DNA from 3 places in the Ensifer sp. 4252 genome. Region 3 is predicted to be linked to each of the others. Evidence: riboswitches for the same ligand, from Rfam matches in the RefSeq annotation. Region 3 holds a riboswitch; each other region holds the start of a gene.
The links. A riboswitch is a leader RNA that binds a small molecule or an ion and turns the genes downstream of it on or off. The one in region 3 is predicted to bind cobalamin.
Positions count from the first base shown of each region.

Region 1: linked by a shared signal. The riboswitch ahead of ABIE33_RS07675 (ABC transporter substrate-binding protein) and the one ahead of ABIE33_RS04085 (aromatic ring-hydroxylating oxygenase subunit alpha) in region 3 are both predicted to bind cobalamin.
Region 2: linked by a shared signal. The riboswitch ahead of nrdH (glutaredoxin-like protein NrdH) and the one ahead of ABIE33_RS04085 (aromatic ring-hydroxylating oxygenase subunit alpha) in region 3 are both predicted to bind cobalamin.

Region 1 is NZ_JBNDIU010000002.1:154,957-165,443, reverse strand. Features, by position in the region: gene ABIE33_RS07710 (hypothetical protein) at 1-290, opposite strand, end outside; gene ABIE33_RS07705 (hypothetical protein) at 549-710, shown strand; gene ABIE33_RS07700 (amidase) at 1,293-2,627, opposite strand; gene ABIE33_RS07695 (class I SAM-dependent methyltransferase) at 2,788-3,594, opposite strand; gene ABIE33_RS07690 (pseudoazurin) at 3,591-4,046, opposite strand; gene ABIE33_RS07685 (ABC transporter ATP-binding protein) at 4,030-4,845, opposite strand; gene ABIE33_RS07680 (FecCD family ABC transporter permease) at 4,842-5,870, opposite strand; gene ABIE33_RS07675 (ABC transporter substrate-binding protein) at 5,867-6,868, opposite strand; cobalamin riboswitch at 7,087-7,331, opposite strand; gene ABIE33_RS07670 (alkaline phosphatase D family protein) at 7,552-9,114, shown strand; gene typA (translational GTPase TypA) at 9,316-10,487, shown strand, end outside.
Region 2 is NZ_JBNDIU010000005.1:138,425-148,911, reverse strand. Features, by position in the region: gene metE (5-methyltetrahydropteroyltriglutamate--homocysteine S-methyltransferase) at 1-2,333, shown strand, start outside; gene ABIE33_RS13840 (acyl-CoA thioesterase) at 2,333-3,130, shown strand; cobalamin riboswitch at 3,286-3,510, shown strand; gene nrdH (glutaredoxin-like protein NrdH) at 3,809-4,030, shown strand; gene nrdI (class Ib ribonucleoside-diphosphate reductase assembly flavoprotein NrdI) at 4,046-4,462, shown strand; gene nrdE (class 1b ribonucleoside-diphosphate reductase subunit alpha) at 4,432-6,585, shown strand; gene nrdF (class 1b ribonucleoside-diphosphate reductase subunit beta) at 6,602-7,591, shown strand; gene ABIE33_RS13815 (multidrug effflux MFS transporter) at 7,703-8,899, opposite strand; gene ABIE33_RS13810 (TetR/AcrR family transcriptional regulator) at 9,108-9,812, shown strand; gene ABIE33_RS13805 (acylphosphatase) at 9,904-10,188, opposite strand; gene ABIE33_RS13800 (cupredoxin domain-containing protein) at 10,373-10,487, opposite strand, start outside.
Region 3 is NZ_JBNDIU010000001.1:816,440-826,926, reverse strand. Features, by position in the region: gene ubiA (4-hydroxybenzoate octaprenyltransferase) at 1-815, shown strand, start outside; gene ABIE33_RS04110 (DUF6101 family protein) at 1,293-1,859, opposite strand; gene ABIE33_RS04105 (DUF1217 domain-containing protein) at 2,149-4,635, shown strand; gene ABIE33_RS04100 (FAD-binding oxidoreductase) at 4,684-6,117, opposite strand; gene ABIE33_RS04095 (L-threonylcarbamoyladenylate synthase) at 6,165-7,139, opposite strand; gene ABIE33_RS04090 (DUF6656 family protein) at 7,232-7,831, opposite strand; cobalamin riboswitch at 8,148-8,349, shown strand; gene ABIE33_RS04085 (aromatic ring-hydroxylating oxygenase subunit alpha) at 8,456-9,700, shown strand; gene ABIE33_RS04080 (2Fe-2S iron-sulfur cluster-binding protein) at 9,702-10,487, shown strand, end outside.

The DNA of each region.
Region 1 (10,487 bases), on a different contig from region 3:
GCGGGTATGGGATAAGGCACGGCGGCCGTGGTCGAAACTGGAGCGACGACAGGCAGGACGCCTGATATCGCCAGCCAGGTCAGGAAACCGTCGCGCTCGCCGGGCGTGGCTTTTGCCCAGGAATTCTTGAGTTTCTCCAAGCGGGTCCGCTGCGGTTTCAGGCCGGCGATGACGAGAGCCTTGCGCAGGGAGGAGATCCTGCCCGCGAGCACATCGCCGTAGATGTCCGGGAACTCCGCCTTCAATCGCTGCTCGTAGTGGGCGTTATCGCGCTTCGGCTTCTTCGACATTTTCAGTTCCGACGTTCATCTCCTGCGTCCTCTAGCGCGCCGAGCGGGCGAGGGCGAGCAAAAAGGGGCGGTGACGCCATGTCGCGCGGCCTGTTCGAAAGGCCGGGCCTGAATGAAGCGGAAGGCGGTCGGGACGCGTTGGCGCAAGTCGCGACCAGAGCGTCATGCACCGCTCTGTCCGTCCAGCTTTGCACAAGTCGGCCTTTATACCATCGCGCCAACAGCCGGGATGTGACACGGCGAACAAAGGACGATGATATGTCAAACGATGTCGAGCACTATACCGATCCGCAGGATTCGGCCGTTGCTCTCTTCCTCACGAACAACGACGGCGAAGAGCTGACCAATGTGCTGGTCGCAGCACTCGAAGATGCGTTCCGTATCCTTCGCGACGAGGTTTCCGGCGAAACGATGCACTGAACGGCGACGGCGTGGCCCGCATCGGTTGAACGTTTTGCCTCCGGCCGCGAATTGCCGTCCCTATGCCGTTGTTCGACAACATTGAGATAGCGTCGGCGATCACCATGCGGGTTGGGCCGACGGTTCAAATTGCCAGGAGTTGCACAATTACAGCGGGTGACGTAGCTTGCCGGGAGTTGCAAATCACCTGGGGGCAATGATGACGATTTCCGTCTGGCACTGGCTTATGATGTTTCTCCTTTTTGGCGGCATTATTGCGCTTATTGTGCGGATGACTCGACGTTCCAAGTGACCACATGGGCGTCTCTTCAGACGCCGCTGATGACCGCGGGCAAATGAGTTTGGCATTCGATTCTTCGAATGGTTTGCTGTTCTCGGTAGGCACTCCCATCGGCCGGTGAGCAAGATGGAACGCAAAGTCGCCATACGGGTGCGGTTCGCACCGGCAGATAACTTTGCACTTCTCGGCATCATTCAGGCCTGACGCCGTTGGCTCGCATGATTTTGGCGGCCAGCTGTTTGGTGTTTGCGCGCTGTCCGGCGGAGCCTGGTTTCGGCACAACGGCTTCGACAATGCCCGGCCTACGAGACCGCGAGTGGGGGCGGCGCTTGCAGAGGCTGCAACAGCGCTTCCACGCAAGCGGCGATTGCCAACACTGCCCTGTCCGTTCCGTTTCTGCCCAATAGCATCAGTCCCGCCGGGCGGGTCAGCTCCGGCATCGGCAGGGTGATAGCGGTGAGGTCGAACTGGTTTGCGACCTGGCAATTGCGCAAGAGCAATCCTTCGACACGATCATATTCCGCTTTGTCCGCCTCAACGGAGGCGATCGACACTGCGGCGATCGGCGTCGTCGGCAAGACGATGAGATCGTAGGCGGAGAGCCGTTCGTCCATGGCACGTGCCAAGCCTGCTCTGGTCTCCAGCAGCGCGTCGAGCGCCGATTGCGGCGTGAGCATGCGACGTCTGAGCGTCGACGAAACCCTGACATCGACCGGTGCGTCCTGATCCGAAAGCCAGTCGGCATGCAGCCGGCTTGCTTCCAGGCCGGCGATCGAGCCGATCGCGGTCGCTTGCCTCAAGCGGTCGATCAGATCGTCGATGTTACAATCGACAAGGTCGGCACCGGCAACCGTGAGGCGCTCGAGGTTGGCCGCAAACGCTCCCGCAATTTCGGTAGACAGGCCGGACAGAAGCTCGCCGCGTGGCACGCCGATCCGCAGGCCGGAAATCGGCCGGGGCACAACGGCTGTTACCGGCTCGCCGGCCATGACGGCATCGGCGGCTGCGCAGTCGCTGACCGTGTGGGCGAGCGGCCCGATCGAATCGAGGCTCGGGGCCAGCGGGAAGGCGCCGACCAGGGACACACGGCTGGCGGTCGGCTTGAAGCCGACAAGACCGTTCAGCGCCGCCGGGATGCGCACCGAACCGCCGGTGTCGGAGCCGATGGCGATGTCGCAGGTCCCCTCCGCCGCCGACACGGCCGCGCCCGAGGACGAGCCGCCGGGGATCAGGCTTTCATCTGTGGCGTTGCCGGGCACCGGATAATGGGGATTAAGGCCGACCGCGGTGAAGGCGAATTCGGTCATGTGGGTCTTGCCGACGATCACGGCGCCAGCGGCGCGCAAACGCTCAACGACAACGGCGTCCTGTCGCGGCGCGGGTGCCGTGCGCTTGATGATCGAGCCGGCGAGCGTCGGTTCTCCGGCAACGTCGAAGAGATCCTTGATCGAAACGATCTTGCCGTCGAGCGGCCCGAGCGTGGCGCCGGTCTGCCGGCGGCGATCGGCGGCATCGGCCTCGGCGCGTGCACTCTCGGCGTAGAGTTTGACATAGGCTTTTTCACTGTCCCGTCGGGCATCGAGCCTCGCCAGGATCTGTTCGAGATGATCGCGTACGGAAGTGTTCGATTGGGACACGATGAGGAACCTGCGATATCTGATGGTGCCGGACGGTGAGGCCTTTCGTCCATTACCCGACACGGAGGATGTAACGGTCACGGACGACAATCTTCATAGCAGGGCTTTCGGCAAATGCCATGAGGGCGGATCCGGTTATTCACCCCGGTAACACGGACATTCAGCTGGGCTTGTGCGCGCAGAGAATGAAGCGGCGATAGACGAAGGTGCGCAGGCGGTTGCGCAGATTTGCCGTCTTGCGCTGTGCAGCGGCAATCGGCTGGTGGGACGCGTGTTCGATGGTCAGGAAGCCGGCAGCCTTCAGCATCGGCAGCAATGTTTCGACGGTCAGGCCGTCGCCGAAGGGGAGATTTCGCATGATCGTTGCATGGCGATCGCTGAGCGCGCCGTCGTAGTGATTGTCGGGCCCGATCACCCGGTCGATCTGGCGGATCGCCCAGGTCGCGAGGCGTCCTACCGCCGTCGGCCTCGCCCAGTCGCCGTCAAAGACGAGCAGCCTGCCACCGGGTTTTAGCAGCCGGAACCATTCCGCAAGCGTCGCCTGCGGTTGCGTCAATGTCCAGACGAGATGACGGCAGACGATGGCGTCATAGCTTGCGTCCGGTTCCATGGTGTTTTCGGCATCGGCGAGCAGAAAGCGCAGGCGCGGTTTGCCGGCGTGTTTCTTCTTGGCGACGGCAAGCATCGCCTCGGAGAAATCAAGCGCGGTGACGTCGTGACCAAGGTCGTGGATCAATCGCGTCACTTCGCCGGTACCGCAGGCAAGTTCGAGCACGCGCAGCGGCTCGGCCCCGAGAAAGTCGCGTACCGGCTTTTGCCAGGCATCGAACTCCGGGCCGGGCGGGATGCGGTGGCCGAAGGCGAGGTCGAAGGTTTCGGAGCGCTTCGACCAGTAGTCGCGGATCTCGTCCTTGAGGTCGAAATTTGCCCGGATGTCCGGCCCGGCGCTTTCAGCCAGCTCGCTCATTGCGCCGCCTTTGTCTGATCGATGCGCGCGAAGATCGCGTCGAAGCGGCCGCGCGCGCGTCCTGGTACTTCGGCCTTGCGTAAGGCATCGGTCAGTTCGGCCTCGCCGACCTTGATCAGCATCACCATGCCCATGGCGAAATGCGGCGAGCACTTGATGCCGTATAAGCCTGATGTGTCGAAGGTGACCTCGATCTCCTCGTTGATCTGGCCCTTGAAGCCGGCATAGTCCGCGGGAACCATGCCGTCGATCGAGGTGGCGTTGTGGCTCCTGTGCCCGGCACGGAACTTGACGCTGTCGCCGGGCTTCAGCTCGACATAATCGGGCTCGAACACCATCGAGCCGTTCTCGCCGCGATTGAGCATCTTCACTTCGATGGTCTCGGCCAAGGCCGGTGCGGCGGTAAGCCCGAGGGTAATGAGGGCGGCGGCGAGCCTAACGCGCATGGTCATGTCTCTTCGTGGTGTCGGATATCAGATGCAGTTTTGGCCGCGGGCGCCGGTAGCGCACGAAGCAGCTGCCGTCCTCGTCTCGCTCGACGGTCGCCGCGACGCCAAAGACCGCGAGGATGCGGCCTTCCGTCAGGATCTCCGTCGGGGTGCCGAGGGCCACGATGCGGCCGCGATCCATCACCGCAACGCGATCGCAGAAGACGGCGGCGTGGTTGAGATCGTGCAGGGCGGCAACGACCGTCAGCGGCTGCCCGCGGACAAGTTCGAGCAGACCGATCTGGTGGTGGATGTCGAGATGATTGGTCGGTTCGTCGAGCAGCAGGATCTGCGGCTGTTGCGCCAGTGCGCGTGCGATATGCAATCGCTGGCGTTCGCCACCGGAGAGCGTGTGCCACATGCGACCGGCAAAATCGCTCATGCCCACATGGTCCAGCGCCCGGTCGACAATGTCGGTATCGCGGTTCGACCAAGGTGAAAGCGCACCGAGATGCGGGGTCCGTCCAAGCTCGACCGCCTGGCGGGCGGTGATGCGTTCGGTGGTTTCCGCCTGCTGCTCGACCAGCGCGACGCGTTGCGCGATGTCGCGCCGTGTCGTTTTCGCGAGCGAGCGCCCTTCGAGGCTGACGGTGCCGGATTTCGGCGGGCGTATGCCGGCCAGCAGCGAAATCAGGCTGGTCTTGCCGGAGCCGTTCGGGCCGATAATCCCAAGAAATTCACCCGAGATAACCTCGAGATCGACAGCATCGACGATCAGCCGGCCGCCGGCCGACCAGGAGACGGCCTCGGCCTTGAGGCTCATGACGCAGCCCTCCCGCGGCCGAGGATGAGCGCGAAGGCTGGGGCACCGACGAGGGCGGTGATCACGCCGATCGGCAGCACCTGGCCGGGAATGATGACCCTCGACAATATATCGGCCGATATCATGAAGATCGCGCCGGTAAGCGCAGCGGCCGGCAACAGCAGGCCGTGGCGCACGCCGACCAGGAAGCGTGCCGCATGTGGGATGACCAGGCCGACGAAACCGATGGAGCCGACGATGCTGACCATCACCGCCGTCATCAGCGCGGTTGCCGAAATCAGGGTCGCGTAGACCCGCTTCACCGGAATGCCGAGCGAGGCGGCCGATTCCGCTCCGAAGGTGAAGGCGTCGAGCGCGCGGGCGTGCCAGAGGCAAATGAGAAGGCCGCCGAGCGCCACCGGCAGGGCCAGCGCCACATCCGGCCAACGCACGCCCGAGAGATTGCCGAGCAGCCAGAACATGATGCCGCGGGCCTGCTCGGCATTGGCCGATTTGGTGACGATGAAGGAGGTGAGCGCGTTGAACAGCTGTGAGCCGGCGACCCCGGCAAGAATGATGGCACCGGTGCCGCGGCCTGCCCTGAGCGCCAAGAGGGAGACCAGCGCGAAGGCGAAGACCGCGCCGAAGAAGGCGCCGAGAGAAAGCGTCAGCATGCCGGCGCCGATACCGAGAATGGCGACGGCCACGGCGCCGGTCGATGCACCGGCGGAGATGCCGAGAATATAAGGATCGGCCAGAGCGTTCCGGAGCAATGCTTGCAGTACCACTCCGCAGAGCGAAAGCGCCGCCCCGCAGCAGGCAGCCACCACCGCACGGCTGAGGCGATAATTCCAGATGATGCCCTCGTCGATGGCATCGAGCGGGTATCCCGCGCCCCACAGGCGGTTGGCGACGGTCTTGCCGACGACGTCGAGCGGAATGGCGGTCTCGCCGATGGCGGCACCAAGGGCCAGCGCCAGGAAAAGCAGTGCGAGCGCCGTCAGGACGGCGCTCGTGCGGTTGATCGTTGGAGGTATTGACCTCACTTCGCCAGGCCGGCTTTTTCGACCGCGTCGGCCAGCACCTCGATGCCCTCGATCGTGCGGATCGTCGGGTTCATCGCCTGTGCGTCCATGATGACGATATGGTCGGCCTTGACCGCCGGCATCAGGCTGGTGACCGGGTCGGACTTCAGGAACTTCATCTTCAGTTCCCAGTCGTCGGCCGGGAAGCGGCGACGGTCCATCTTGCCGATCACGACGATCTTCGGATCGGCCTTGGCTATGGTCTCCCAGCCGATGGTCGGCCATTCCTCTTCGGTCGAGACGACATTCTTGATGCCGAGCGCCGACATGATGTAGCCGGGCGCGCCATTGGTGCCGGCGACATAGGGATCGATGTCCATCTCTGCGCTGGAGAACCAGAAGACCGCCGACAGCTTGCCATCGGCATTGGCGATCTTGCTGCGAGCGGCTTCTTCGCGCGCCTTCAGCTTGGCGATCAGCGCTTGCCCGCGGTCCTGCACGTCGAAGATTTCAGCGAGTTCGGTGACCTCCTGGTAGATCAGGTCCATCGAGAAGGCATTGTGGCGCACGCCATCGCCGCCGGCCGAATTGTCCTTGGCGGCGCAATCGGCAGGCGAGACATAGACGGGGATCGAGAGTTCGGCGAACTGCTTGGGTGTGGCGACGATGCCTTCCGGGCCGACATGCCACTGGAACTGTGCGGTTACCAGATCCGGCTTGGTGGCAACGACGCTTTCGAAGCTCGGGTCGTTGTCGGCAAGCCGCGGCACCTTGTTGTTGACGTCCTCGTAGCCATCGATGACCGGGCCGATCCACACGGCAGTGCCGACGACCTTGTCTGCGAGGCCAAGAAGATAAAGGATTTCCGTGGTGCTCTGACCGATCGAGGCGGTGCGCGTCGGCGCCGCCTTAAAGGTAACCTCCTGGCCGCAATTCTTTAAGGTCAGGGGGTAGCTCGTCGCGGCCGCGAGAGCGGTCGAGGGAGCGACGGTCAGAAGGAGGGACACGGAAACGGCCAGGGATGGGCAATGACGCCCGACGGCATTCAAAATGGCTTTCAAGGGAATTCTTTCTTCTCGTGAGCTGCGAAGGTCAGCCGAAGCGGCGACAGCTGGCCGGTCGAATTTCGGGAGACAAACGATCGCTGACGTCGAGAAGGACGGGAAAAGAGGGCGCAAAGCCGCCGGATATGCGGATCATGGACAACTCCTGTTCCGGGCAACCCCGCCCGTGACGCTGGATCTTCTGCTTGACGGCAGGTCTCCTGGCTCGCGGATCAAGCGCCTTCCACCTGCCTTCCCGCAACGCGCCTGGCGCAATCGCAGTGGCATGGCGCGCTGTCGCGCCACTTGGGTGTCCGGCATTCCGCTTACAGTTGCGGGGGCAGCCACGGTCTCGGTCCCTTTTGGGTCGTCCTCACCGTGTTCCCTATTAATCCCCGTCGAAGTCATCCTTCGGGGAACCGTCGGCGGTACCCTTAGTGTTCCGGTCCGCCTGGCGTCAAGCCGACAGGTGGCGGAAACAGTGATGGGCCGATCACCTTGGGGCGGCTTACCGTAAAGCGTGGCAAGGCCCCGCATTCGCCGAATTGTCGCGAAACCGTTCAAATTGTTTCATGCCGCTGTTAACTCGCTGACATGCGAACAGCCAAAGGTCCGGCACGCGAAATCCCGCTTTCGCAGGGCTCGAACCGGAGGCTTGTTTGGCCGAAATCCTCACCACGCTGTCCCGCCGTTCCTTTCTTCTGTCCGCCGGCGCTGCCGGTCTTGTGGCGTCCTCCGGTCTTGCAACGCCGTTCTATGCCCGAGGCTACGGCCGGCCGGAATTCATCCATGGTGTGCAGTCGGGCGATGTCGACACAAGCTCCGGCATGGTGTGGACACGGGTCGACAGTCCGTCACGAGTGACACTGGAGTACTCGACGACCGAGAGTTTTTCCAATCCGGTGCGTCTCGCCGATCTCACCGCGACACCGCAGACGGACTGTGCGGTGAAATGCGCGCTTGAGGATCTGCTGCCGGACCAGGACATCTTCTATCGCTTCACCGCGACCGACCTTTACGACGTCAACCGGGTGTCCGAACCTGTCATCGGCCGATTTCGCACCGCGCCGTTGCGCAAGCGCTCGATCCGCTTCGTCTGGTCCGGCGACACGGCCGGCCAGGGCTGGGGCATCGACGATGTCGGCATGAAGACCTATTCCACCATGCGCCTGCACGAACCGGACTTCTTCATTCATTCCGGCGACACGATCTATGCCGACAACCCCATTCCCGACGAGATACCCCTGCGCGACGGCGGCATCTGGAAGAACCGGGTGGTGACGCATGAGAAGTGCGATGTCGCGCGCACGCTCGAGGAATATCGCGGCCAATGGAAGTACAATCTGCTCGACAGCCACGTCCGTGACCTCAACGCGGTCTGCCCGACCTTCTATCAATGGGATGATCACGAGGTTCTGAACAATTGGTCGGCCTCGACGGACCTTCGCGACGACCCGCGTTATCCGGAAAAGGACGTTGCCGTCTATGCCGCCCGCGCCGCCCGGGCGTTTCACGAGATGACGCCGATCCGCATGCCGCCAACCCAGCCCGGCCGGATCTTCCGCAAGATCGCCTACGGTCCCCTGCTCGATGTCTTCTTCGTCGACCTCCGCTCCTATCGCGGGCCCAACCAGGGGGAGGGCGATGACGGCCTGTTCGGCTGGCGCCAGGCGGATTGGTTGAAGCGGGAGCTTGCCGCCTCGCGCGCGGTGTGGAAGGTGATCGCCTGCGACATGCCGATCGGTCTCGTCGTCTGGGACGACTATACCAACAGGCGTGGCTCGGACGCGATCGCCAATGGCGACAATGGTCTGCCGACCGGCCGCGAGACGGAATTTGCCGACCTGCTCCGCTTCATCAAGGATAACGCCATCGAGAACCTCGTCTGGCTGACGGCGGATGTGCATTACACGGCGGCGCACCACTACGACCCGTCGCGGGCGGCCTTCAAGGATTTCCTGCCGTTCTGGGAGTTCGTTTCCGGGCCATTGCATTCCGGCACCTATGGTCCGAAGGAGCTGGACATGACGTTCGGCCCGGACGTGCGCTTCATCAAGGCATCCGGCGGCGGCATCGACAGCAACCTGCCGCCTTCCGCCGGGCTGCAGTTCTTCGGCATCGTCGATATCAACGGTCAGACGAAGCAGATGACGGTACGGCTATTGGATCGGCAGGACCAGGAACTGTGGCGCGTGACACTCGATCCGGCCGCAATCGCATGAGCATTTTGGCCGTGGCCGATACCTTGCCAGAGCCGGTTGGCGGGACCCTTCCCGGTTGCAAACCCATGGCCTGTCGGGACTTTGGCGTCGGGCTCTTGCGCGCGCCCCCCTTTCGCAATCGCAAAAAAACCTGTATGAGCCCGACCATTGAAAAAGCGGCGTGGCCCATTGGGGCGTGCCCTAAACCTTCCGAGACGAAAAATGAGCATTCGTAACATCGCGATTATCGCGCACGTCGACCATGGGAAAACGACCCTTGTCGACGAGCTTCTGAAGCAGTCGGGCTCGTTCCGCGAAAACCAGCGCGTTGCCGAACGCGTCATGGACTCCAACGACATCGAAAAAGAGCGCGGCATCACCATTCTTGCCAAGGCGACGTCGGTCGAGTGGAAGGGCGTGCGCATCAACATCGTCGACACCCCCGGCCACGCCGACTTCGGCGGTGAAGTCGAGCGCATCCTGTCGATGGTGGACGGCGCCATCGTTCTCGTCGATGCCTCCGAAGGCCCGATGCCGCAGACAAAGTTCGTCGTCGGCAAGGCGCTGAAGGTCGGCCTGAAGCCGATCGTCGCGATCAACAAGATCGATCGCCCGGACGGCCGGCACGAAGAAGTCATCAACGAAGTCTTCGACCTCTTTGCAAACCTCGACGCCACCGACGAACAGCTCGACTTCCCGATCCTCTACGGTTCGGGCCGTGAGGGCTGGATGAACGTCGCGCCTGAAGGTCCGAAGGACCAGGGCATGGCACCGCTTCTCGACCTCGTGCTGAAGCACGTTCCCGAGCCGACGGTCGCCGAAGGCCCGTTCCGCATGATTGGTACGATCCTGGAAGCAAACCCCTTCCTCGGCCGCATCATCACCGGCCGCATCCATTCGGGTTCGCTGAAGCCGAACCAGCCGGTCAAGGTTCTCGGCCAGGACGGCAAGCTGCTCGAAAACGGCCGTATCTCGAAGATCCTCGCATTCCGCGGTATCGAGCGTCAGCCGATCGAAGAAGCCCATGCAGGCGACATCGTCGCGATCGCCGGTCTGACCAAGGGCACCGTCGCCGACACCTTCTGTGACCCGTCGGTCTCCGAAGCGCTGACCGCACAGCCGATCGACCCGCCGACCGTCACCATGTCCTTCATCGTCAACGACAGCCCGCTTGCCGGCACCGAAGGCGACAAGGTGACGAGCCGCGTCATTCGCGACCGTCTGTTCAAGGAAGCCGAAGGCAACGTCGCGCTGAAGATCGAAGAATCTTCCGAGAAGGATTCGTTCTTCGTATCCGGTCGTGGCGAATTGCAGCTCGCGGTTCTGATCGAAACCATGCGCCGCGAAGGCTTCGAACTTGCGGTCTCGCGTCCGCGCGTTGTCATGCACAAGGA
Region 2 (10,487 bases), on a different contig from region 3:
ATCTCGGCTTTCCACGTATTGGCAGCCATCGTGAACTGAAGTTCGCGCTGGAGCGCTATTGGGCCGGCAAGATCGACAGACAGGACCTGCTCGACGTCGCCGCCAAGCTGCGGGCGGAAAACTGGGCCGCGCAAAAGGCGCGCGGAATCCAGATCATTCCATCGAACGACTTCTCGCTTTACGATCAGGTTCTCGACACATCCGTGCTCGTCGGCGCCGTGCCGCCGGCCTATGGTTGGAAGGGTGGTCCGGCCGATCTCGACATCTATTTCGCCATGGCACGCGGTTCGACGACTGCGACCTGTGCATCCGGTGCGCATGGTGGGCCTGACAGCGGCAACCAGGCGCTGGAGATGACCAAGTGGTTCGACACCAACTACCACTACATGGTTCCGGAATTCACGGAGGATCAGCGTTTCGAGCTGACGCGAAATGCGCCGCTTGAAGCCTTCCTGGAAGCCAAGACGCTCGGGCATGCCACCCGCCCTGTCGTCCTTGGCCCGGTCACCTTCCTGAAGCTCGGCAAGGCGCATGCCGGCGGGTTCGACACGATCGATCTGCTCGAGCGGCTGTTGCCTGTTTATGTGAAGTTGCTGAGCGAGCTTGCGGAAGCCGGCGTCGAATGGGTGCAGATCGACGAGCCCTGCCTGGTGCTCGATCTCAACGAGCGGGAACGCCGGGCGCTGGCGCTGACCTACCAGACGTTCGCCTCAGAGATCCCGCAGCTGAAAATCATGCTGGCGACCTATTTCGGCGCGATCGGTGACAACCTGCCGACGGCCCTTTCGCTGCCGGTTGCCGGGCTGCATGTCGATCTGGTGCGTGCACCACAGCAGCTCGACCTCCTGCTTCAATCGGCTCCGGCGCAGCTAGTATTGTCGCTTGGCGTCGTCGATGGCCGCAATGTGTGGCGGACCGATCTTGCCGGTCTCTTCCGCCGGCTGCAGCCGTTGATCGAGGCGCATGGCCGCGACCGTATCGAGCTTGCACCGTCGTGCTCCCTGTTGCACGTGCCAATCGACCTCGATCTCGAAAAGGCGCTCGATCCGGAGCTCGTCTCCTGGCTTGCCTTCGCCCTGCAGAAACTGGACGAGCTCAGCCTGCTTGCCCGCGCCTTCGAGCCCGGTCTTGCCAATCCCGAGCAGGTCTTTGCAAGGTCGATCGCAGCCGCCGAGGCGCGGCTGACCTCGCTCAAGGTCCACGACCCGCTGGTTGCCGGACGCCTTAAGAACCTGACGGCAGCGGACAGCCGCCGCCAATCGGGCTTTGCGACACGTCGGCGGCTGCAGGAGGAAAGGCTGGCACTGCCGCTCTTCCCGACGACGACGATCGGCTCCTTCCCGCAGACACCCGAAGTGCGCCAGGCACGATCGCTGCATGCCAAGGGCGAGCTCAGCTATGTCGACTACCTCGCCTATCTGCGTCAGGAAACCGAGAAGGCCGTGCGCTGGCAGGAGGAGATCGGTATCGAGGTGCTGGTGCACGGCGAGTTCGAACGCAACGACATGGTGCAGTATTTCGGCGAGCAGCTTTCCGGCTATGCCTTCACCCAAAGCGGCTGGGTGCAGAGCTACGGCTCGCGCTATGTCCGCCCGCCAATCATCTTCGGCGATGTCTCGCGGCCGAACCCGATGACGGTGGATTGGGCAACCTATGCGCAGTCGCTGACGGACAGGCCGATGAAGGGCATGCTCACCGGCCCGGTGACGATGCTGCAATGGTCGTTCGTGCGCGACGACCTGCCCCGGTCGATCGTATGCCGTCAGATCGCGCTGGCGCTGCGCGACGAGGTGACGGACCTGGAAGCGGCCGGCATCGCCGTGATCCAGATCGACGAACCGGCGTTGCGCGAAGGGCTTCCCCTTAGGCAGGCCGATCGAAAGGCCTATCTCGACTGGGCTGTGGAGTGCTTCCGCATCAGCGCCTCGGGCGTCGGTGACGAAACCCAGATCCACACCCACATGTGCTACTCGGAGTTCAACGACATCATGGCAGCGATCGCGGCGATGGATGCCGATGTCATCTCCATCGAGACCTCGCGCTCGAAGATGGAACTGCTCGGTGCCTTTACCGATCAGGCCTATCCGAACGAGATCGGCCCCGGGGTCTACGACATCCACTCGCCGCGGGTGCCCTCGGTCGACGAGATGGTGCATTTGATCGAAAAGGCGACCGATGGCCTGACGCCGGCGCAGATCTGGGTCAATCCGGATTGCGGCCTGAAGACACGGCGGTGGGAGGAAGTGCGCCCGGCACTCGTCAACATGGTGCAGGCGGCACAAACGCTGCGGCAGTCCTTCACTGCCGGCCGGCGAGAGGCCGCAAACGCATGATGGGCGATAGCAATATCGAGACGGCGTCGGGGGAAACCCCGGCGCCTGCCACCTTGATCGACATCGTCTTTCCCGGCGACACCAATCACCATGGCACGCTCTTTGGCGGTGCGGGCCTGGCGCTTATGGACCGGATTGCCTTCATCGTCGCGACGCGCCACGGCCGCGTTCCCTTCGTCACCGCCTCCTGCGATCGTGTCGATTTCCGCGCCCCTGCCCGCATCGGCCACATCGTCAGCTTCACCGGTCGCCCGACTCGGGTCGGGCGGCGTTCGATCGTGGTCGAAGTCGATATGAGCGCGGAGGATCTAACCGCAGGCACCCGCGATCTCTGCACCCGCGGACAGTTCACAATGGTCGCGATGCCCGAGGGCAAGGACATCGGCTGGACGTTGCCTTTACTCGGCAGCGTCATGATCGGCCCGACAAAAGACGATGCCGTGCGCATGGTCGACATCGTCTTTCCCGATCAGGCCAACGGCTTCGGCGCCATGTTCGGCGGCGACGCGCTCGCGCAGATGACCAAGGCGGCCTTCGTTGCGGCGACACGGGCGAGCCGCAAGACAATGGTGCTCGCCTCCTGCCAGCGCATCGATTTCAAGCATCGGATCAAAGTTGGCTCGGTCATCGAGCTTGTCGCCCAAATCGTGCGCACCGGACGGAGCTCTACGACGGTCGAGGTCGAGTTGTGGTCGGTGGATTTGTTGGCGGCCGAACGGAGACTGACTGCCCGTGGTGCCTTCATCATGGTGGCTGTCGACCGGGACAATCGTCCGGTTCCCGCCTTCGCGGCCTGACCATTTCTGCAAGGGGAGCCGTCGACGACGGCTCTCCATCCACAGGTTTCTTTGGAAGCTCGCCTTTACTCCCCGTTATCCACACCTGAAAAAATATTGTCGGCTCCGCCGATCAGCTCGGCATCGAACCTATTGACGTGATTTCCCACCCATATACTATATCTAGTGTTCGAGGTTCTTCCGATTCGCAAGGATTGGGAGCGAAGATGGGAATACGGTGCGTCGTAGCGATTTCGCTTGGCTAAGCCGTGGCTGCCCCCGCAACTGTAAACGGCGAGCGACTGTCCAGCATTCGGCCACTGAAGCATGAGGCTTCGGGAAGGTCCGGCCAGAAGCACCGACCCGTGAGCCAGGAGACCTGCCTCGATCGATAAACGTCCACGGGCGGGGTGTCCGGAGGAGTCAGAGGAGTAATTGAGGCAGGATGAACCCTGCCTGATTGTCTCGACGTCTCCCGGAAGCACCGTCTTCAACTTCGGGGTGAAGTCATGTCCGCGTCATCGAATTCCTATCATTCGCCAATGAAGAGGCGCGGAAACCCGCGCATCTGACGAACAGGTGCGCTCGATCGTTTCGATCCGAGCAAGCCGCAATCATGCCAGCCCTGCATTGCCGGATCGCGTTCGCGTGTCCGTTTGCCTTTTCATGTCCAGATCCAGCCGACCCAACGAGGAAGAAATGAACGTCACCGTCTACAGCAAGCCCGCCTGCGTCCAATGCACCGCCACATACCGCGCGCTCGACCGCCAGGGCGTCGCATACGAGGTGATCGACATCTCGATCGACGAGGACGCGCTCCAGACGGTCAAGGGCCTCGGCTACATGCAGCTTCCCGTCGTCGTTGCCGGTCCGGAACATTGGGCAGGCTTCCGCCCCGACAAGATCAGCGCCCTCTCCTGAAGGAGGTGCGGCGCGATGGGGCTGCTCGTCTATTTTTCCACCCGCTCGGAAAACACCCATCGCTTCGTCGGCAAGCTCGGCCTGCGCGCCAGACGCATTCCCGTCAGCACGGCTGACACGCCGCTCGACGTTCGCGAACCCTATGTGCTCGTCGTGCCGACCTATTGCGGTGACGACGGCCGGGGCGCCGTGCCCAAACAGGTGATCCGCTTCTTGAACGATGCGGACAACCGCTCCCACATCCGCGGCGTTATTGCCGCGGGCAACAGCAATTTCGGCGCGACCTACGGGATCGCCGGTGACGTGATCTCGGCCAAGTGCCAGGTGCCCTATCTCTACCGGTTCGAACTCTTGGGAACCGACGAGGACGTCGCCAATGTCAAAAACGGGATGGAACGATTTTGGACGTCTCAACACTCGAACGCCCTTTGAAGGCGACGGAAGCGGCGCTCGATTACCACGCGCTGAACGCGATGCTGAACCTCTATGACGAGGACGGCCGGATACAGCTCGACAAGGACCGGCTGGCGGCCAAGCAGTACTTCCTGCAGCACGTCAACCAGAACACCGTATTCTTCCATAACCTGCGCGAGAAGCTCGACTACCTCGTGGTCGAAGGCTACTACGAGCAGGAGGTTCTCGACCAGTATTCGTTCAACTTCGTGCGCGACCTGTTCGACCATGCCTATGACAAGAAGTTCCGTTTCCCGACCTTCCTCGGCGCCTTCAAGTACTACACCAGCTACACGCTGAAGACCTTCGACGGAAAGCGCTACCTCGAGCGCTACGAGGACCGGGTCTGCATGGTGGCGCTGACGCTTTCGCGCGGCGACGAAGCGCTGGCGCGCGACATGGTCGACGAAATCATCTCCGGCCGCTTCCAGCCGGCGACTCCGACCTTCCTCAACGCCGGCAAGAAACAGCGCGGCGAGCTCGTCTCCTGCTTCCTGCTGAGGGTCGAGGACAACATGGAGAGCATCGCGCGCGGCATCAATTCTGCGCTGCAGCTGTCGAAGCGCGGCGGCGGCGTCGCCTTGTCGCTCACCAACATCCGCGAGGCTGGCGCGCCGATCAAGCAGATCGAAAACCAGTCTTCGGGCATCATTCCTGTGATGAAGCTGCTGGAGGATTCGTTCTCCTACGCCAACCAGCTCGGCGCCCGTCAGGGCGCAGGTGCCGTTTATCTCAACGCCCACCACCCGGACATCATGCGTTTTCTCGATACCAAGCGCGAGAACGCCGACGAGAAGATCCGGATCAAGACGCTGTCGCTCGGCGTCGTCGTTCCCGATATCACCTTCGAACTCGCCAAGAACAACGAGGACATGTACCTGTTCTCGCCCTATGACGTGGAGCGCGTCTATGGCGTTGCCTTCACCGACATCTCGGTCACCGAAAAATACCGGGAGATGGTCGCCGACAGCCGGATCCGCAAGAAGAAGATCAAGGCGCGCGAGTTCTTCCAGGTGCTGGCGGAAATCCAGTTCGAGTCCGGCTATCCCTACATCATGTTCGAAGACACGGTGAACCGCGCCAACCCGATCGCCGGCCGCATCACCATGAGCAACCTCTGCTCGGAAATCCTCCAGGTCAGCGAAGCCAGCGAGTACAATGACGACCTGTCCTACAAGCATATGGGCAAGGACATTTCCTGCAATCTCGGTTCGCTGAACATTGCAGCGGCGATGGACAGTGCCGATTTCGGCAAGACGATCGAGACGTCGATCCGGGCGCTGACGGCGGTCTCCGACATGAGCCACATCTCTTCGGTTCCCTCCGTCGAGAAGGGCAACGACGATAGCCATGCGATCGGCCTTGGCCAGATGAACCTGCACGGCTATCTGGCCCGCGAACGGGTCTATTACGGCTCGGACGAAGGCATCGATTTCACCAATATCTACTTCTACACCGTGACCTACCACGCCATCCGCTCCTCGAACCGGATCGCCGTCGAACGCGGAACGAGCTTCAAGGGTTTCGAGCACTCGAAATACGCCTCTGGCGAGTATTTCGACAAATACACCGAACAGGAATGGCAGCCGGCGACAGAGCGGGTGCGCGAACTCTTCGAAACCGCAGGCATCGATATCCCGACGGAGGAAGACTGGCTGGCGCTGAAGAAGGCCGTGATGACCTCGGGCCTCTATAACCAGAACCTGCAGGCCGTGCCGCCGACCGGCTCGATCTCCTACATCAACCACTCGACCTCCTCGATCCATCCGATCGTCTCGAAGATCGAGATCCGCAAGGAAGGCAAGATCGGCCGCGTCTATTACCCCGCCGCCTTCATGACCAACGACAATCTCGACTACTACCAGGACGCCTACGAGATCGGTCCGGAAAAGATCATCGACACCTATGCGGCCGCGACCCAGCATGTCGACCAGGGCCTGTCATTGACCCTGTTTTTCAAGGATACGGCGACGACCCGCGACATCAACCGGGCGCAGATCCATGCCTGGAAGAAGGGCATCAAGACGATCTACTACATCCGCCTTCGTCAGATGGCCCTGTCCGGCACGGAAGTGCAGGGCTGCGTCTCCTGCGCACTGTGATACCCCGGGGAACACGATGAACATCCAAGTGAAGACCAAGACGCCCAAGGGCTCGCAGGCCGTGCGCGCCATCAACTGGAACCGGATCGAGGACGACAAGGACCTCGAAGTCTGGAACCGGCTCACCGGCAATTTCTGGCTGCCGGAAAAGGTGCCGCTCTCGAACGACATTCCCTCCTGGGCGGCGTTGCGGCCGGAAGAGCAGCAGCTGACGATCCGCGTGTTCACCGGCCTGACCCTGCTCGACACGATCCAGACAAGCATCGGCGCACCGACCCTGATGGCGGATTCGATCACGCCGCATGAGGAAGCGGTCTATTCCAACATCTCCTTCATGGAAGCGGTGCACGCGCGCTCCTACTCCTCGATCTTTTCGACGCTCTGCTCGACGCCTGACGTCGACGACGCCTATCGCTGGTCGGAAGAAAACGAGCATCTCCAGAAGAAGTCGGCGCTCATTCTCGAGCACTATCGCACCGCGGATCCGTTGAAACGCAAGATCGCCAGCGTCTTCCTCGAGAGCTTCCTGTTTTACTCCGGCTTCTATCTGCCGATGTACTGGTCGAGCCGCGCCAAGCTGACCAACACCGCCGACATGATCCGCCTCATCATCCGCGACGAAGCGGTGCACGGCTACTACATCGGCTACAAATTCCAGAAGGGCCTCGAGCGGTTGAGCGACGAGCGCCGGCAGGAGATCAAGGATTTCGCCTTCGACCTGCTGCTCGAACTCTACGACAACGAAGCGAAGTATACGGAGTCGCTTTACGACAGCGTCGGGCTGACCGAGGACGTGAAGAAGTTCCTGCACTACAATGCCAACAAGGCACTGATGAACCTCGGCTATGAGGCGCTGTTCCCGGCCGATGCCTGCAAGGTCAATCCGGCAATCCTGTCGGCGCTGTCACCGAACGCCGACGAAAACCACGACTTCTTCTCCGGCTCCGGCTCCTCCTATGTCATCGGCAAGGCGGTCGCGACCGAGGACGAAGACTGGGATTTCTGACGGGCATTTTGTAGTCGCCCGCAGGCTCAACCCAGGCACATGACAGTACGGCCGGTGAAGACAAGAAGGTCTTCACCGGCCGTACTGTTTCCGTTGCGACGCGAGGTGGTGTTACTCCGCCGGCACCACGCGGCTGCGGCCAATGGTTGCCTGCGTGAGCAGGAACGCGCTGACTGCGCAGATGGCAATGCCGGCGGCCATCGGAAGGGCGGTTCCGTCGAAAAAGACGGCGGCAACGATCATGGCAACAGCCGCCGTGACGAAATGCAGCGTGCCCATCAGCGCCGATGCCGTACCGGCAATCTCGCCGTGATCCTCGAGCGCCAGCACCGCGGAGGTCGGAATGACCAGACCGAGGGCGCCGTAGCCGACGAACAGGAATGCGGCCATGACCGGCAGCTGATTGAAGCCGAGGCTCATGACGATGAACATGCCGGCCATGGTCAAGGCAAAGCCGGCGACGGCAAGCTGCATGACACGAACGAGGCCGAAACGATCACCCAGCCAACCGGTCGCCTGCGATACGGCAAAGAACGACACCGCGTTGATCGAGAAGGCGAAGCTATATTGCGTCGGTGTCAGGCCGTAGTGATCGATCAGCACGAAGGGCGAATTGGCGAGATAGACGAGGAAGCTCGAAATGCCGAGGCCGCCGATGAAGGTGAGCGTCAGGAAGTTCCGGTCGCTCAGAAGCAGCCGGTAGGCGGCGATTGCGCTGCCGAAATTGCTGTCGGCCCTGTCCTTCTTCGGCCGCGTCTCGGCGAGCTGCGTCGACAGCAGGATCAAACCGATGAAGGCTGCGATCATCACCGCGTAGAACACGCCGCGCCAGCCGTAGAACTCGATGACGGCGCTGCCCGTCAGCGGCGCCAGGATCGGCGAGATGCTGAACACCAGCATCAACAGCGACATCAGGCGTGCCGCCTGAACGCCGGTGTGCATGTCGCGAACGATGGCGCGTGGGATGACCATGCCGGCCGCGCCGCCGATGCCTTGTAGGAAGCGGAAGGCGATGAGGGTTTCGATATCGGTCGCCAGCGCACAGCCGATGCTGGCGAGCGCGAACAGGCCAATGCCGAGATAGAGCGGCGCCTTGCGACCCCACATATCCGACAGGGGGCCATAGACGAGCTGAAAAATTGCAAAGGAAATGAAGAAGGCGAGCAGGCTGAGCTGCACGACACCGGTCTCTGCGCCGAGATCCTTGCCGATCGACGGCAGCGCGGGGAGATACATGTCGATCGCGAAGGGCCCGATCGCTGAAATCAGACCGAGGACTATGGCAGTGCGTAGAAAGGACGCCGTCATGGTGATGATCTTTCAGAGGTCGCGAAACGAACGGGGATGCGCGCCTGCATTCGTTGCCGCCGGGATTGAAACTGGAATGAGCCGGTCGTGCCAGGATCGAACGTCTGGGAGACGCATCCTGCGCTGACCTACATAGTCCATAAATTTGGACACACGTGTAAAACTAGACACTATTGTCCAAACGGTCAACATGTCCTATCGTCGGATCATGAAAATACGACAAGCCGCCTTGCCGACCGCCGGCGGCCCCACCCAGAAAGGTCAATGCGCCAAACGCGTCTCGATCCTCGACGCGGCCGCCGAGGTCTTCTGCCGCGAGGGCTTTTCCGGCGCCAGCATTGACGAGATCGCTGCGGCAGCCTGTGTTTCCAGGCAGACGGTCTACAATCACTACCGGGAAAAAGAGACGCTGTTCATGGCGGTGGTACAGGACATCCTGGACCGCACCAACGCGGCGCTGTTCTCGATCCTCGCGACCTTTCCGCAGCGGGCCGACAATCTCGAAGACGACCTCACCGCCTTTGCAGTCCGCCTCAACCGGAACTGCATCTGCAATCAGGACGGCAAGTTTATCCAGAAGCTGGTGGAGACCGAGGGCGAGCGCTACCCCGAACTGATCAGGATCTGGCGCGAACAGGGACCGGGCAAGATCGACGCAGCACTCTCGGCGCTGTTTGCCCGGCTTGCCCACGCAGCCTCGCTCGAGATCGACGATCTCGACCTTGCCGCGCGGCAGTTCATGGCGCTGATCAAGGCGGACATGCAGATAACAGGCCCTTTCGGCGAAGCGCCAACGGAAGAGCAGTTGCAGACCTCTGCCCGCAATGCCGTCAAGACCTTCCTGCGGGCCTATGGCCGGGTCAAAACCGAACAAGCCTCGCGAAAGGCCGGGCGCTTCGGCCAACCGGCTTGAGCCATCGGGTCGCCCCGGCGGTCCTCATTCCCGCGACGTCAACGGCAAAGCACCTTCCCGCAAAGGGCGTCGCGCCGGTCTTGGCTGTCGTCTAGCCGGTGATCTGGAAGCCCTGCACGGGATCGGGCAAGGCCACCGGTTCGGTCTCGACGCTAACGACAGAGGCGTCGGCCGGCCCCATCCAGAGCCGCTCGACCATGTTTGCGAGGGCGGCATCGGAACCGACGATCATCGCCGCCACCGATCCGTCGCGCTCGTTGCGCACCCAGCCGGTCACGCCGAGGCGCTCCGCCTCGCGGCGGGTCCAGATGCGGAAGCTGACGCCCTGAACTCTTCCGCTGACACGAACCAGCATCGCCTTGCGCTCTCTGACCATGATCGCACCTGTTCTCGCTACGAAAGAGAAACTGGAGCGAAGACGGACAAAGGCAAGCCACCCGATGTTGTAAAGGCATGTCGCGCCAGACCGTTTGCGCATCAGGCAGAGTTTCGGAAACGCTCTATCTCTTTGTTTTGACGCATTTCCTGGAAATCCGCTTCGCAGTTTTCCTCCAAATGGCCTATGGCGCCGCCACCGAAATGCGGCCCTTCATATTGGGATGAAAGCGGCAGTAATAATCCACCTGCCCCACTTCCCGCACGACCAGACTTGCGGTCTCCTTGGCCGGGATCAGG
Region 3 (10,487 bases):
CATGCCTGTGGTCGGTCGCCCTGGCTGCAGGCACGGGGGCGGCGGCGGGACAATTCTCGCTCGGCCGGTTCGTTCTTCACAGTTTCCTGTTCATCGCCGGCGCCATTGCCATGCGTGGCGCTGGCTGCACCTTCAATGATATCGTCGACCACGACATTGACATGGAAGTGGCGCGAACGCGCTCGCGGCCCTTGCCATCCGGTCGCGTCTCCCGCTTTCAGGCAAAGGCCTTCATGGTGCTGCAGGCGCTCGTCGGGCTGGTGATCCTCCTGCAGTTCAATGCCTTCACCATTTTGCTCGGCATTCTGTCGCTGGGGCTTGTCGCAATCTACCCCTTCGCCAAGCGCTTTACCGACTGGCCGCAGTTCTTCCTCGGTCTCGCATTTTCCTGGGGGGCGATCATGGGCTGGTCGGCCGAGTTCGGGACGCTTTCGTTCGCAGCGGTGCTGCTCTACGGCGCGGCGATCGCCTGGACGATCGGTTACGACACCATCTACGCCTATCAGGACAGGGAGGATGACGAACTTATCGGCGTCCGGTCGACGGCTCGCCGCTTCGGCGATAATCCACGTCCCTGGCTGATCGGGCTCTATGGGCTGGCCATTGTGCTGATGCTGCTGGCGTTTCTCGCCGCAGGAGCCGGGCCGTTTGCCTATCTCGGTTTGCTCGTCGCGTCGGTTCTGCTGATCTATCAGATCCTGGTGCTGAACATTCACGACCCGTTGCAATGCCGGGCATTGTTCGAGTTCAACGGTGTCGTGGGGCTGATCATCTTCGCCGGGCTCGTCGCCGCCCTTTTCGTTCGGCTGATATGAAAAATCCTCCGGCTTGGCGGAGGATCGGGCAGCTTATCCAAATCCCTTGATACACGTCTTCGGAGTTTTCGAAGACGTCGGCAAGAGCCGAACGAGTCAGGCCCAGCTGACTTCCGTCACCGCCTTGCGCTTCTTCGCCTCGGTGCGCGCACGGAAAATCGCAAGGATTGCGTCAATGGTGGCGGCGAGGGACTTGCGCATCGGGTATCTCCTTCTTTCGTGACCTTGGCTATGAGCCGGATATGGCACGAAGAAGGCGAGGCGGCTGTTTCCGAAGGAACACCGCGATTTGGCCGTGAACGGTTCGACGTTGCAGCGCCGCGCGTCAAATATGACGCGCTAAGGACGCTGTAGCACTTTGGACTTACGGCATAATTCCTCAAATCGAATCCGATTTGAGGAATTATGCAGTAGCCGCACACAAAAAACCGGCCGCAGGGAACGGCCGGCTTTTGCACTGGAGGTTTTCGGTTAACCTTAGCTGCGGGCGATGATTTCGCGCCCGTCGATTTTCATGTGGACGCCAAGCCGGCCGGTGGAGCGGCGCACGAGGAAGCGCGGCCTGCGGTCGGCAAAGAAGGAGTGGCGGCGCCGCGGCTTGAGTGGAGCGGTGCGAACCTCGCCGAGATGCTCTTCGAGGGCACGAGCGACGCCATCGGCTTCGACCATCAGCATCGGAATGCGATAGGCTTCGGCCCAGGCGCGCCAGTCAGCGGCGATGTCGGAAAGATCATGTGCAACGAGCAGCGGAACACAAAGGTCCGGATCGTCATGATGAAGTTCAAGCGTCACTGTAACGTCTCCGTCGCCGTGGTCGATCGCGCGTGCCGCGACCCCTTTGAATGCCCGCGCCGGCAGTGCGATCGAAAGCGGCAGGCCGCTTGATGGTAGCACCTTGCGCAGAACCGCGCCACGCTCGTCCAGGCTGATCGTGACATTGCCTGTGTGGCCACGCAGGACGTAGCTTGCCTGCTGAGGAAAACGCTTCGGGTCGAGCCGGAGCGTGTTTTCGACCCATGCGGGTTGAGAGAGTGTATTGCGCATTTCAATCGCCCTTGTTTTTCCTTGAGAGCCGATTTCCGGTCTTCTCTTCGGGACTTTTCGTCCTCTATGGCTGGAGAATAGGCGGCTCCCCTTCCGGTCGACTTAAAAATCGCGGTTAAGAAAACTTTGCGTTTTTCGATGGTTAGCAAAAGCCGAGCGGTCAAGGTTTCCATTTCGTCAACGCGGCGGCTCGCATTTTTGGCAATGGCCTGGTCGCGGCCGGCGAAAAGCCACACACAAGCCTGTCGTGCAATCGTGCCGTGTCAGAATTCTGTTTCGGGGGATTGGTGTGACCCGCCCCTGGGTAAGCGACGGGGCAGCAGGCATGGTTTCGACCTATCTCAACTACAGCCGGATCACGAGCGACTTGAGGACCAGCCTCGATCGTGTTGCCGACCGGCCGCTGGTCGCGCGCGAGGCCCAGTACTACAAGGAAAATATCGGCAACGTGAAAACGGTCGACGAATTCCTCGACGATTACCGGCTCTATTCCTATGCCATGAAGGCGCATGGTCTCGAAGACATGACCTATGCCAAGGCCTTCATGCGCAAGGTGCTTGAAAGCGATCTCAAGGATAGCAACAGCTTTGCCAAACGCCTCACGGACGACCGCTACAGCAACTTTGCAGAAGCGTTCAGCTTCAGCACATCGTCGGCCGCGGCACAGACGACGGCGCAGCAGGACGCACTGATCGGTCTCTATAACGAACGGGTCGCCAATCTCGACACTGTTCTCAAAGGAGACAACACCTATTTCAACGCGGCCATGGATCTTGTCACCAACGTCGATCAGTTCCTCGGAAATGAACGGTTGCGTTCCTATGCCTTCGGCATCTTCGGCATCGACACGCGCAACTATTCCTATGATCAGGTGCGGTACGCGCTGACCGCCGAGCCGGCGGATCTGGCCAACTCCCAGACCGCGGCGCAGACCCGACGCACCGAAGTCGTGAAGACACTGAACGATTTTGAGACGCGCACGACTGCGATGAGCGACAACAGCAGGCTGATTTCAGAGCTCGCCGAGGCGCCGAGTGCCGACAAGCCGGCGATACAGGCGAAAATCGACGCCAACAACGCCACCATCGCCGACCTCAACACCAAGCTGCCGCCGGTCGGTAACGAGTCGACCGCATTGATGAACCAGCTTTCGACCGAGGCGAGCATGCTGAATAGGCAGATCAGCATGCTCGACGCCTATCGGCAACTGAACGGCGCCTTCAACTTCGAAGCCGATGGCAGCGTGGCCGCGGGCGGCAAGGCGATCACCGACGAAAAGAAGAAGATGCTGAATGAGGCCTATATCTTCAGCAGCCCTCGGCTGACCCCATCGGGAGCCATCCTTAACCGGGATTACTTCGAGCAGAAGATCGGTTCGATCACGACCGTTGCGGAGCTTGTGGCCGACCCGCGCATCGCAGAATACGTCAGAATAGGGTTCGGCTTGCCCACCACTACCGTGAGTGCGACGATCGAGAACATTCTCACCAGCGACATCAACGACCCGAACAGTTACGTCAACAAGTTCGGCGGTGAATACAACAAGGCCTACAAGGCTCTGCATGCGGCGTTCAATTTCCAGCCGGACGGGACGCTGCCGGCGGGCACCAAGGCACAGACGAGCGAACAGACCAATACCACCACCAGTGGCTACATGGTCCACTACAACGACGCTGACGATGCTGCAGACGAGGGCAAGATCAGCCGCTACAAGCTCTTGGTCAAGACCATGAGCACGGTCGATGATCTGGTCGGCAACAGCGAACTGCGGTCTTTCGTGCTCAGCGCCTTTGGCCTCGAAAACGAAGACCTGACACCGCGCAAGCTGAAGCAGATTCTGACCAGTAATCTCAACAATCCGACGAGCTACGCCAATTCGCTGCGTGACGAACGCTATATCAAGCTGGTGAAGGCTTTCAATTTCAATCCGGACGGTACGCTTGGCTCACCCAAGCTGGCACAGAACGAGGCAGACATCGTCAACACGGCCAAGGCCTACATCGTCGAGAAATCGCGCTTCGGCACGGAGGACGAAAAGAAGGCTGCCAAGACGAAGGCGGAAGAGGAAAGCAAGTACTATACGACGCAGATCCAGAAGATCGAGACGCTTGACAATTTCCTCAAGGACAAGCGCCTCGTCGATGTCGTGCTGATCGGCGCCGGCATTGACCCGGAGGGCGTCAAAACCGACTACCTCAAGCAGATGTTCACGTCCGACCTCAACGATCGCAAGAGCTTCATCAACACCGATCCGAACGGCTTGAAGTATCGGGAGATCGTTTCCGCCTTCAATTTCGACAAGGACGGAAAGATAGTCTCAGGCGAAGCCGGGCAGATACAGACGCGGCGTGGGCTCACCATGACCTTCGACCTCTACCTGAACCAGACGCTTGAGGAGAGCGAAGGCGAGGACAATGCCGGTGTTCGCCTGGCGCTTTATTTCAAGCGCAAGGCGCCGGAGATCACCACGCCCTATGACCTGCTCGCCGACAACGCGCTGATGCAGGTCGTTCGCACCGCCTACAGCATGCCCGAGGGCCTGTCGAGCGCCAAGATCGAGACGCAGGCCGCTTACATCGAGCGTCTGATGGACATCAAGGATCTTCAGGATCCCGAGGAGCTTGAGAAGCTGATGAAGCGCTTTACGGCGCTTTATGACGTCGAGAACAACACGGACGTCAATCCGGGGCTTGCCATTCTGACGGGCGGCAGCGGCGGTGGCATCAGTGCCGACGCATTGTTCTCGCTTGCCCAGCTGAGAGCCGGCGGCCGGTAAACCCCGCGCTGCTCGCGCGTGTCGCGATCCCTTTTTCCTGGAAACGCGCTAACGCGCCCGCAAGACTTTGTCGGGATTCATGATGCCTGCCGGGTCGAAGGCGAGCTTGATGCGACGCATCAGCTCGATTTCGATCTCGGGGCGGACCTCGGCGAGCTCGTCGCGCTTCAACTGCCCGATGCCGTGTTCGGCCGAGATCGAGCCGTTGTACTTCGCGACGATGCCATGAACGATGGCGTTCATTTCCCGCCAGCGATCGAGAAAGGCCTGTTTGTCGGCGCCGACGGGCTGGGAAATATTGTAGTGAATGTTGCCGTCGCCCATATGGCCGAACGAGCAGATCCGCGCGCCTGGCATTGCCCGCATGACCGCCGCATCGGCTTCTTTCATGAAGGCGGGAATGCTCGAAACGGGGACGGACACGTCGTGCTTGATCGAGCCGCCTTCCGGCTTCTGCGCTGGCGACATGCTTTCGCGCATGTGCCACAGCGCCTTGCGCTGTTCTTCGCTGGTCGCAATCACTGCGTTCTCGACCAGGTCGGCGACGATGCCCTGCTCCAGTAGCTCATGCACCATGCGTTCGGCACTTTCGGCGGAATCGGAGGTGGAAATGTCGATGAGCACATACCACCGGTGAACGGTTTCCATCGGATCGCGCACGCCAGGAATATGCCTTGTCGTGAACTCCACCCCAAGGCGCGGCATCAGTTCGAAACCGGTAAGCGCGGACCCGCAGAGGCTTGACGCCTTGTCGAACAGGGCAAGCGCATGCTCAACGCTGCCGACGCCGGCAAAGGCCACCTGGTGGCCAAGCGGCTTCGGAAACATCTTGAGCACCGCGCCAGTGATGACGCCGAGCGTGCCTTCCGCACCGATGAACAGGTCGCGCAGGTCGTAGCCCGTATTGTCTTTCTTCAGCCGGCGTAAGCCGTCCCAGATCTCGCCCGTTGGCAGCACCACTTCGAGGCCGAGGCAAAGCTGGCGCATGTTGCCATAGGCAAGCACCGCCGTGCCGCCGGCATTGGTCGAGAGGTTGCCGCCGATGCGGGCCGAGCCTTCCGACCCCAGCGACAGCGGAAACAGCCGATCGTTATCGTCGGCCGCTTTCTGGATGTCGGCAAGGATGCAGCCGGCGTCGGCAACGATGACATTGCCGACAGGGTCGATGTCACGAATTCGGTTCAGTCGCTGCAGCGACAGGACGATATCGGCCTTGCCCTCGCGCGGGATCTGACCGGCCACATGGCCGGTGTTGCCGCCCTGCGGAACGATCGCCGTCCGGGTCGCGCTTGCAAGCTTCATGATGCGCGACACTTCCTCGACCGAACCGGGGCGAAGCACCATCGGCGTAGTTCCTTTGTAGAGCCCGCGGGATTCGACGAGGTACGGGGCAATGTCCGTGGGGTTCGTCAGTGCATTGGCGCTGCCGACGATGTCGATGAAGGAGGCGATCAGTTCGGGAGAGGGGATCGTCGTGGTCATGGCCCTGCCTTCGCAAATGCGCCCGCCGGCGCTTCAGTGTCTGTCGGTCAGTCTCTGGGGGCTGCAGCGCGCTGCAGCCGGTCGAGGATCGCCTCGCCCAACCCTTCCGAAGGGATGGGGCCGAAGGCGATGGTTGCGGCGCTGCTGGCATCCGCCCTCTTCATATAGTCGAACAGATTTGCAGCCGCCTCCCGCAGGCTGCCTGCCGGGCTGAGGTCGAGCACGATCGCGGCGTGCTCTTCGCCGGGCAGCGACGCATTGCCGAAGCGGATCAGGGCTTCTCCCGGGCGCACGTCCGCGGCATCGAGCCGGACCGCGGCGCCCGGTGCGTAGTGAGAGGCGAGCATGCCCGGGGCCTCGATCGTTGCTCCGGCGCTTTCGGGCCTCGAGACGGCAAGGCCGGTCAGTCTTTCGATTTCGAGGACGTCGAGACCGCCCGGACGCAGCAGACGCAGCGCGCCATCCTCGACCTTGATGATCGTCGATTCAAGCCCGATCTCCGCCGAACCGGCGTCGAGAATGAGCTTGAGGCGCGGCCCGAGATCGGCTTCCACGTGGGCAGCGCTTGTCGGGCTGATCTTGCCCGAAGTATTGGCGCTCGGGGCGGCGAGCGGGCCGCCGAAGCGGGCAATCACACGACGTGAGAAACCATCAGGCATGCGGATGCCGAGCGTGTCGAGGCCGGCCGAGGCGAGTGCATGCACGGTGCTTGTCGTGCGCTGGGGCAGGATCAACGTCAGCGGGCCGGGCCAGAAGGCCTCGGCCAGGCGCCGCGACAACGGATCGAATGTCACGTGGGCTTCGGCCATCGCCATGTCGGACACATGCGATATCAGCGGGTTGAAGCGTGGACGCCCCTTCATTTCATAGATGCGGCTGATCGCACCCGGATTGGTGGCATCCGCTGCCAGGCCGTAGACCGTTTCGGTGGGGATGGCGACGGGCTCACCTTCGGCAAGCACCGCACAAGCGCGCTCGATCGCCCGTTCCGGCTCGGTCCGTGTATCGATGATTTCGGCCATGTCGCTTCCGTTTCCCTTTCCCTTTCCGAGGCTTCCTTAAAGGAGCCACGGCGAAAACAGAACGATTTTCTTCAGGGAGCCGGGTCTGCGCTTCAGAGGCTGCGAATGATGCGCCTCAGTGCCTCGTCGCGTGCGCCGAGCATCAGCACGTTCTTGAGCGCGACTTTCGGATCGTCGGTGCGAAAGAGCAGCCCGTTGTCGCGAACGCTGCGATTGATGGTCATCTGTCCCTCTTGCGCGTCGGGCTCGATGGCAACGGCAAAGTACATTCGGGAATAGCCGGTCTGGATGCGTTCGAAGAAGTGTTTCTCGTCGCCGAGGTCGCAGAAGAAGTTGGCGAAATAGAACGACCAGGTGACGTCCTTGGATTGGGCAAGAGGTGTCCTTGCCGCCGTCACGTGGCAATAGCCGAGATGCGGCCGGCCAGCGAGCGTGCGGTGGAAGATCATCTTGGGAAACTGGATCGAGGTATGGAAGTCGTTCATCCGCTTGTGCGTCGTTTCGCCGGCGGTCTTCAGCTTGTGGCCGGTGCGCTCGGCAACCTCGTCATAGCTCAGATAGCGCCGTTCGCGCTGCGACCACTGGCGCCTTTCTATGCGGCCGGTGCGCAGGAACTCGGTGTGGACCGCTGTCTTCGGAGCGATCGTTGGCAGCTTCTCGGCTGCGGCGTCGTAGTATTTGAGCTTTGCCATGAACTTCAATGCGCTGTTTGCCGGTTCGGCCGGTTTCTCCGTCAGGCGACGCTAATGCATTATGGTTAATGGAAGATTTCACTCACGTCGGGGGACCTGGCTCCGCGGCGCGGACAGGCATGTCGCAAAATGGCGAAGGATCCGCGCTTTCTCGCAAGCCTTGCCGGAAAAAGCGACAATTGCCTAATCCTTGATCTATCCCATTGTTTACACTGAAAAATGACCAGTCACGAGGCGTTTGATGCGCTCGATGTGCTGTGTCGTCTTTCTGGAATCGGATGTCGTTAATCGGCAGCTGCGACGATGGCTTCGGCGATTAGATATGCCTACTCAAGGTGCTGCCTTTTAGGGAAGGCGGAGAATTGGGAAGCCGGTCAAAACCCGGCGCTGCCCCCGCAACGGTGGTGGAGCGAAAGCCTCGGCACAAAGCCACTGGACGGTTCCGTCCGGGAAGGCGCCGGGCTGGTCCTTGCGGACGGCTCCTGAGCCCGGAAACCAGCCTTGACACGAACAGACCGTAACGGGTTGCGGCGGGCAGCCGGATCGGAGCCGTCATCGCACAGGCAATGCGCCTGCGCGGGTTCCAGTCCTGCCTCTCCGAAACAAGGCGAACGAGGACAGGACATGGACATCAAGGGCGATATGCTCCGCAAGCTGAAGGGTCGACGCGACGGCTACAGCCTCGACCGGGCCTTCTACATCGACCCCGACTACTACAGGCAGGATCTCGAGAGCATCTGGTACAAGGACTGGCTGTTCATTGGCCACGACTGCGAGATCCCGCGCGCCGGCAACTATTTCACCGTCCAGGTCGGCGACTACCCCCTCGTCATCGTCCGTGACCGACAGGGCACGATCCGCGCTCTGCACAATTCCTGCCGCCATCGCGGCTCGCGTGTCTGCTCGCAGCACAAGGGGGCTTCCGCCAAGCTCGTCTGTCCCTATCATCAGTGGACCTATGAGCTCGATGGCACGCTGCTCTTTGCCCGCCAGATGGGGGAGGATTTCGACAAGGCCGCCCACAGCCTGAAGCCGATCCACTGCGAGACAGTCGGCGGCTACATCTTCATCAATCTGTCCGAACAGCCGATGGATTTCGGCCCGTTCCGCGACATGGTCGCGCCCTATCTTGCGCCGCATCGCCTGGGTGAAACCAAAGTCGCCTTCGAAAGCACGATCATCGAAAAGGGCAACTGGAAGCTCGTCTGGGAAAACAACCGCGAATGCTACCATTGCGCCGCCAACCATCCCGAGCTTTGCCGCACCTATCCCGAGGCGCCGACGGCGACCGGTGTGCAGGGCGCCAAGGATGATCCCGTCATTGCCGCGCACTGGGCCAAGTGCGAAGCGGCCGGGCTGCCGAGCGAGTTCCGCATGTCCGATACGGGCCAGTTCCGCTCGGCGCGCATGCCGTTGATCGACGACGCCGAGAGCTACACCATGTCCGGCACCCGCGCCGTGCGGCAGCAGCTGTCTGCAGACGTCAGCCAGAAGCATATCGGCACGCTCCTGCTGTTCCACTATCCATCGACCTGGAACCATGTGCTGGCCGACCATGCCATCACCTTCCGTGTGCTGCCGCTCGGCCCGGAGCTGACACAGGTGACGACGAAGTGGCTGGTCAACAAGGACGCGGTCGAAGGCGTCGACTACAATCTCGAGGAACTGACGCATGTCTGGACCGAGACCAACGATCAGGACCGACAGATCGTCGAGGAGAACGCTTTCGGTATTCGCTCTCCGGCCTACCAGCCAGGCCCCTATTCGCCCGATCACGAAGGCGGCGTGATGCAGTTCGTCGAGTGGTATTGCAAGTTCATGGAACAGCGCCTGCAAGGCGACGCTGCTCCGCTCTTCCGGGTCGCCTGACATGCAGATGGCATCCTCGTTCCATCACTTCGATGCGCTTCATGTCTGGATCGACAGGCAGCACATGCTCGAATGCACATCGGCGGTCGTCGAGACCGCCGATGTAATGACCTTTACGTTCCGGGCCGAGAAGCCGGCATGGTTTCGTTATCTGCCCGGGCAGTTCGTCACGCTCGAACTGCCGGTTACGGACGACGAGCCGGTGATGCGCACCTACACGCTGTCGTCGACGCCCTCGCGGCCGTTGTCTATTGCTGTCACCGTCAAGGCGCAAGCCGACAGTATCGGCACCCGCTGGATGTTCGATCACCTGAAGCCCGGCATGCGCCTGAAGGCTTTCGGCCCGCTTGGCGATTTCAGCTTCGTGCGGCATCCCGGCGAAAAATACCTGTTCATATCGGCAGGCTCCGGCGTCACGCCGATGATGTCGATGACGCGCTGGATGGCGGATTGCGTTCCCGAGACCGATGTCACTTTCATTTCCTGCGCTCGCCGGCCCGATGATCTCCTGTTCCGCTCGGAGCTCGAAGTGCTGGCGCGCCAGATGTCTGGGCTAAACCTCGGCTTCGTGGTCGAGGGGCATGAGTCAAGGCACGGATGGCACGGGCTGCGCGGCCGCATCGACGGTGCCAAGCTGCCGCTGCTTGCGCCCGACTTCATGGAGCGTACGGTGTTTTGCTGCGGTCCTGAGCCGTTCATGCGCGGAGTGCGCGAGTTGCTGAAGGCGGCCGGTTTCGACATGAGCCGTTACCACGAGGAAAGCTTCCAGCCGGCGGCGGCACCGGCA